DNA from 2 places in the Apilactobacillus sp. EABW-1NA genome. Region 2 is predicted to be linked to the other one. Evidence: predicted binding sites of a transcription regulator. Region 2 holds the regulator's gene; the other holds the start of a gene.

Region 1 (3,435 bases), on a different contig from region 2:
AATGGCTTCACCAATCAAGAATGCGTGATCGTTATCTTGTTGAACGGTTGGATGGACTTGAATCTTGTCCATATCGACCAATGCAGCCCCAACGTCGGTGGCTAGTTTCAAACCATCCCCGGTTGCTCCTTCTTGGTTTGTGGTACGGTAGTGAGTCAAGTCATCACGGTATTGACCAATTAGTTGCTTGTTGGCACCAAAACCACCAGTAGCTAAAATGACCGCACCGGCAGTGATTGAGTGTTCATTACCATCGGCATCCTTGACTTCGACACCCGAGATGTCGGCACCATTCTTATCAATCTTGGTAACATCGACATTGTTGTAGACTTCGAGACCCATCTTTTCGATGATTTGTAGAAAACTAGTGACTAGATAAGCTCCAATTGGTGCTTGTGAACTTGGGCGGTGAGTACGCTTGGTATTCATCGCACCGGTAATTGTTAAGTCATCTAGTTTGATATCATGTTGGGCTAACCAATCAACGGTTAACGCAGCGTGTTCGGTAAAGTATTTCAATAAATCAACGTTATTTTGTTTGCCACCACCGATATACGTGTCGTCATAGAAGTCTTGGAAACTATCTATCACGTGGTGTTGTAATTGAACGGAAGTTTCGGCAGCATTCATTCCAGAAGAAGCTCTGGTCGAGTTACCACCTAACTTATCCATCTTTTCTAATACGACTGGTTTTAGACCCAGTTCTGCAGCTTGAATTGCACTAATTAATCCTGTGGCACCAGAACCAACGATTGCTACATCGTATTGATCATTTAGTTCTTTGATGTCATTTGGATGAAAAATATATTTAGCCATAACCAAACCTCCTAATGTCATTATTTTAGTACAAAAAAAGCATTGTCCAAAAGACAATGCTTTAATTAGTTAAAAATTATTTAGTAAAATCGATAACCATTCTACCAACAATCTTACCGTTCTTCATTTCGTCGATAACATCGTTGATTTCTGATAGCTTTCTAGTGTGAACGATTGGCTTAACCTTACCTTCAGCACCGAATTGGAAAGTTTCACGTAGGTCTTCTCTAGTACCAACTAGTGAACCTTCAACGTGGATTCCGTTCAATACAGTTTGGGCAATGTTTAGGTCCATATTACCTTTTGGTAGCGCAACGGCAACTAGGTGACCGTCTGGACGTAAAGCATTGATAGCTTGATCAAAGGCGATTGGGTTAACAGCAGTGATAACTGAAACGTGGGCACCACCGTTAGTTTCTTCCTTAACCTTTTCTGATAGGTTTTCTGAACGGTAGTCGATACCCTTCTTAGCACCTAATTCTTCGGCCTTTTCTAGGTTGTTACCACGAGCAACGGCAATAACGTTAGCACCGAATACGTTGTTGGCGAATTGAACACCTAGGTTACCTAAACCACCGGCTCCTACCATTTCAACCCATTGACCTGGCTTAGTGTGACCAACTTTTAGTGCCTTGTACATAGTAACTCCGGCACAAGTTAATGAAGTAGCTTCGATTGGGTCCAAACCTTCTGGAACCTTAACGGCGTACTTAGCATCAACAATTACTTGTTCAGCCATAGCACCGTCAACAGTGAAACCAGCATTCTTAACTTCACGACATAATGTTTCTCTACCACTTAGGCAGTATTCACAGTGACCGCATCCCTTGAAGAACCAAGCGATTGATACACGATCACCAATTTTTAGATTATCTACATCATCGGCAACTTGAATAACTTTACCTACACCTTCGTGACCGATAATACGGCCAGCTTGGTCACCAAAGTCTCCGTTGGCAACGTGTAAGTCGGTGTGGCACAAACCACAGTATTCAACTTGAACTAGAGCTTCACCATTTTCAATTGGGCGAAGTTCAACATCTTTAACATCTACATATCCATCTGAGTTGTCTCTTACTACTGCAGCTTTCATTGATAAAATCTCCTTCATAAATACAAACTTGATATTGTTTTCACATATAATGTAACACCATATTGTCCGATAATAAAGCGAAAAATAATAAATTTTTAATGACATTTTTATCATTTTACTCTAACATTGTGAAAGATATCACTATTCATAAGGGTTCTATCATTTTATAAAGTTTCTATTCTAATTTATTTTTCTGTGGTAACGCTTGAACAAATGCCATCATCAGAATTAATAACCCACCTATTACTTCAACAAAGGTTAGCTTTAGATGTAAAAAAGATACAGATAAAATCGCAGCAGTTAGCGGTTCAAACGAACTTAATGTTCCGGTTACCGCAGGTTCTAAATAATTTAGACTAGCGACATAGAATAAGTATGCAATCATGGTTCCTACGATTGTAATGAAAATCAATTCAAATATTAATGTTGGATTGATGTTTATGTGTGGTGTGTCAATTACGACGATTGGTTGAATAGGTAAGCTACCAAGTAACATTGCCCATCCACAGACTAATCTTGGATCATACTTATTTAAGAGTTTGATGGGAATCAGCGTACAGTTTGCACCCGCGATTCCAGCACAGATACCGAAGAATAATCCCAACTTAGAGATGGTTAATGATCCAAAGTCTCCCTTTGTCGCCAGTAAATATGTACCAACTACGGCTAAAATAATTGAAATAACGTCCAATCTAACAGGCAATTTGCGCCTAGAAATCGAATAATAGATGATAATAAATACAGGGGTAGTAAATTGTAAAACAGTTGCAGTCGCTGCGTTACCAAACCTGACAGCTGATAAGTAGCTGAATTGCGACATCAACATTCCAAAGATGGCAAAACAAATTAATAAGCTTGCCTGACTTTTATCATGCCAAATCGTAAAAATGGAGCCACCAACGGTAATCTTGTATGTCAATAATAGTAGAATTCCTGCTAAAAACATTCTAATACCGACGACCCAAAGAACTGGTACGTGTTGCGTTAAGAACATGTAGTCAGCGACAGTTCCAGATGCTCCCCATGAAATACTACCTACAATTACCAATAAAAGCCCAGTTAATCTTCCCTTACCTGCCATAATTAACCCCCTTAATTTATATTAACGATTACAATACATCTAATCTATCTCTAATGCAATTTTAATTTACATATTGTTACTTTTTTCAAATTAAAGTAAACTAGTTTTAAAGAACAGGAGATCATGAATATGACAAGTAAATATAAACGAATTGTTGTGAAAATCGGGACTAGCTCCATCATCAATTCTGACAACAGTATTAATATGAAAACAATTCACACATTATCATCCGTGTTGAGTCAATTAAATCAAAGCGGCCACGAAGTTATCTTGGTCACTTCCGGAGCCGTTGGTGTCGGTATGAACACCATCGGATTAAAGACGCGTCCTACCGACATCGGTAAACTACAAGCCCTATCCGCGATTGGGCAAAGTGAACTAATGGACTTATACTCCGATAGTTTTAAAGAATCAGGCCAAACCGTGGCGCAACTACTATTAACAC
Region 2 (3,435 bases):
TGTTAGCAATGAATTCTTTTTGATTTTGTGATTTGGGTTTTGTATCGGGAGCTTCTTCAATCTTAGCTTGTTCTTCTTTTTTGTGTTCCTCAATGGCCGCTTGTTCTTCCTTCTTTTCTACATAATAGTTGTAGTTACCAAGAAATAGTTCACTACCATCAGGGGATAGTTCGACAATTTGAGTAGCTAACTTATTGATGAAGTATCTATCATGAGATACAAACAAAATGGTGCCATCGAAATTGATCAATGCATTTTCAAGCACTTCTCGACTATCGATATCCAAATGGTTAGTAGGTTCATCTAAGATTAAGAAGTTATCGTGATTCATGGATAGCTTGGTTAAAACTAGACGGGCTTTTTCTCCACCAGAAAGGTTACCAACCACTTTTTCGACGTCTTCACCAGAGAACAAGAAACTACCTAGAATTGAACGAATGCGTTGTTCAGGATAAGTAGGGTAGTCGTCCCAGATTTCGTTTAAGACGGTCTTGTTAGGGTGTAGGTTATCTTGATGTTGGTCATAGTAACCAATTTGGACGCCGGTACCGCGTTCGATTTCACCGGATTGGAGTGGTAATTGCTTCATGATGGTCTTTAGCAATGTTGACTTACCAATTCCGTTTGGTCCAATCAATGCGACCGCTTGATTACGTTTAACATCAATATTGATGTTTTTAGATAGGACTTGATGATCGTATCCAATTGCAGCATCACGGACGTTTAAAACGACGTTTCCACTTTGTTTTTCAGGAGTAAATGAAAGACGAGCTGACTTATCATCACGGGTTGGTGCCGCAATTTTGTCCATCTTTTCCAATTGATTTCTTCTTGATTGAGCTCGCTTGGTAGTGGATGCACGGACAATGTTTTTATCAACGAAGTCTTGCATCTCTTTGATTTTCTTTTGTTGTTTTTCGTATTCCTTTAGTTGGTGTTGATAGTTAAGTTTCTTTTGTTCAACATAACTGGAGTAGTTTCCTACATAATGAGTCATTCGACCTTGTGAAAGGTCATAGACTTGATCAACAATCTTATCCATGAAGAAACGGTCATGAGAGATGATTAGAAGGGCACCATGATAGCTCTTTAGATAATCTTCCAACCAACTGATGGTCTTTACATCAATATGGTTGGTAGGTTCGTCTAGAATCAATAGGTCCTTCTTTTGTAGAAGTAACTTGGCCATTGCTAGTTGGGTTTGTTGACCACCTGATAGTTCACTAATCTTGTGGTCGTACATTTCCTCACCAAAGCCAAATCCGTTTAACACGGCCTTAATCTCGGCTTGATAAGAAAAACCATTCTTGGCAGTGAACTCAGCTTGTAGTTGGTCGTAAGTTTGTGAAACCTCAGCCAATTTTTCTGGATCAGAATTGATGTTTGGATTGGCCATCTTATTTTCGTATTCGTGAATTTTATTTTCTAAAGCGATTAAATCAGCAAAGACATTGGTCATTTCTTCAATGATGGTGGCATCAGAAGTTAGACCAGTATTTTGGGCTAAGTATCCAATGGTGATACCTTTTTTGGTGGTGACTTCACCTTCATCGATTGGTTCATCGCCCAAAATCATTTTCACTAAGGTTGACTTACCAGCACCGTTTCGACCAACCAAGGCAACCTTGCTGTTTTCTTCGATACTCAAGTTAACGCTTGTGAAAAGATCTTGCCCACCAAATCGTTTTGTCATTTTATTTGCTTGTAAAATAATCATAAAATTCACCTCCTAATTTTCTTGTATTATCAGTAATAATGACTATTTTAGCATATAATGACCGATAAATTAAAATGTTCAATCCTTTTTAGTTGATGATAATATTTTCACAAACTTTGTTTTTATGATAAAATACATAAATGTTACGAAAGATTCGGGAGGGAACATTTTGGATATTAAAATTCCTAGGGCAACGGCTAAAAGATTGCCTATGTATTATCGATATCTTAGCGGTTTACACGACGCGAAAATAAAGAGAATATCCTCTAGTACTTTTGCTGAAGCAGTTCAAGTTGATTCAGCAACTATTAGAAGAGATTTATCTTATTTTGGAGCTCTTGGAAAACGTGGATATGGATACGAAGTTGATAATTTATTAGACTTCTTCAAGAAGATTCTAAATCAAGATCACTTAACAAATGTTGCATTAGTCGGTTTAGGTAATTTGGGTCAAGCCTTACTACACTTTAATTTTCACAAAGATAGTAACGTAAGAATCTCAGCTGCCTTTGATATTCATGACGACATGATTAACACTGTTCAAAGTGGTGTACCAGTATACGATGTTAAAGACTTACAAGAACAATTAAGAGATCAACAAATTGAAGTAGTTATTTTTACTGTTCCAGCAACCGTAGTTCAAGACCTATGTGATGAAGCCGTAAAGGGTGGAGCAAAGGGTATCATGAACTTTACTTCAAAACGTTTATCAGTTCCCAAAAATGTAAGAGTGCAAAACGTTGATTTAACTAATGAATTACAAACATTAATTTACTTCATTGAACACTATGAAGGTGAATAAGAAAGATGAGCCGTTGGCCCATCTTTTTTTTGTAGGATTATATCGTGTATCAAGTAAAAATTCTTGCATCTAAAACTAAAAAATAATATATTATTTATAGTGATTAGCACTTATAATAATTGACTGCTAATACTGATAAAAGACATAAAAAACAAAGTGAGGTCAAGCAAAATGTTAAAACCATTGGGTGATCGTGTAATTATTGAAGCACAAGAAGCTAAAGAAGAAACAGTTGGAGGCATTGTGTTAGCAAATAATGCTAAAGAAAAGCCACAAACTGGTAAAGTTGTTGCCGTGGGAAACGGTAGAGTTTTAGACAATGGCCAAACTGTTACACCAGAAGTTAAGAAGGGTGACGAAGTTGTTTACGATAAGTATTCAGGTACTTCTGTAGACTACGATGGTCAAAAATATTTAGTACTAAAAGAAAGCGACATTTTAGCTGTCGTTGAATAATAGATAAAACGGAATTATTAATGAGGTGAATAAGAAATGGCTAAGGAAGTTAAATTCTCAGAAGACGCAAGACGTTCAATGCTAAGAGGTGTTGATAAACTTGCAAACACTGTTAAGACTACATTAGGACCAAAAGGTAGAAACGTTGTTGTTGAACAATCAACAGGTACACCAAACATCACTAACGATGGTGTTACAATCGCTAAGTCAATCGAACTACCAAATCATTTTGAAAACATGGGTGCTAAGTTAGTATCAGAAGTTGCATCAAAGACTGACGACATTGCCGGTGATGGTACTACTACTGCAACTGTATTAACTCAAGCAATCGTAAACGAAGGAATGAAGAATGTTACTGCTGGTGCCAACCCTGTTGGTGTTCGTCGCGGTATCGAAAAGGCAACTGAAGTAGCCGTTGAAAAGCTACACAATATGTCAAATGAAATCAAGAGTAAGAACG

Evidence for each region. The regulator Rex, encoded in region 2, represses fermentation and respiration genes when NADH is low (regulators of the CRP and FNR family bind a similar motif). The targets are predictions, from matches to a motif close to TTGTGAANTANTTCACAA.
Region 1: the regulator Rex is predicted to act here: its motif matches at 2,036-2,053, upstream of adhP (alcohol dehydrogenase AdhP).

Annotation. Positions count from the first base shown of each region.
Region 1 is NZ_JAPDKO010000017.1:15,977-19,411, reverse strand. It holds gene OEZ61_RS05675 (flavocytochrome c) at 1-816, opposite strand, end outside; gene adhP (alcohol dehydrogenase AdhP) at 893-1,909, opposite strand; gene OEZ61_RS05665 (EamA family transporter) at 2,085-2,990, opposite strand; gene proB (glutamate 5-kinase) at 3,120-3,435, shown strand, end outside.
Region 2 is NZ_JAPDKO010000005.1:46,934-50,368, forward strand. It holds gene OEZ61_RS02520 (ABC-F family ATP-binding cassette domain-containing protein) at 1-1,717, opposite strand, end outside; gene OEZ61_RS02525 (redox-sensing transcriptional repressor Rex) at 1,884-2,519, shown strand; gene groES (co-chaperone GroES) at 2,691-2,975, shown strand; gene groL (chaperonin GroEL) at 3,012-3,435, shown strand, end outside.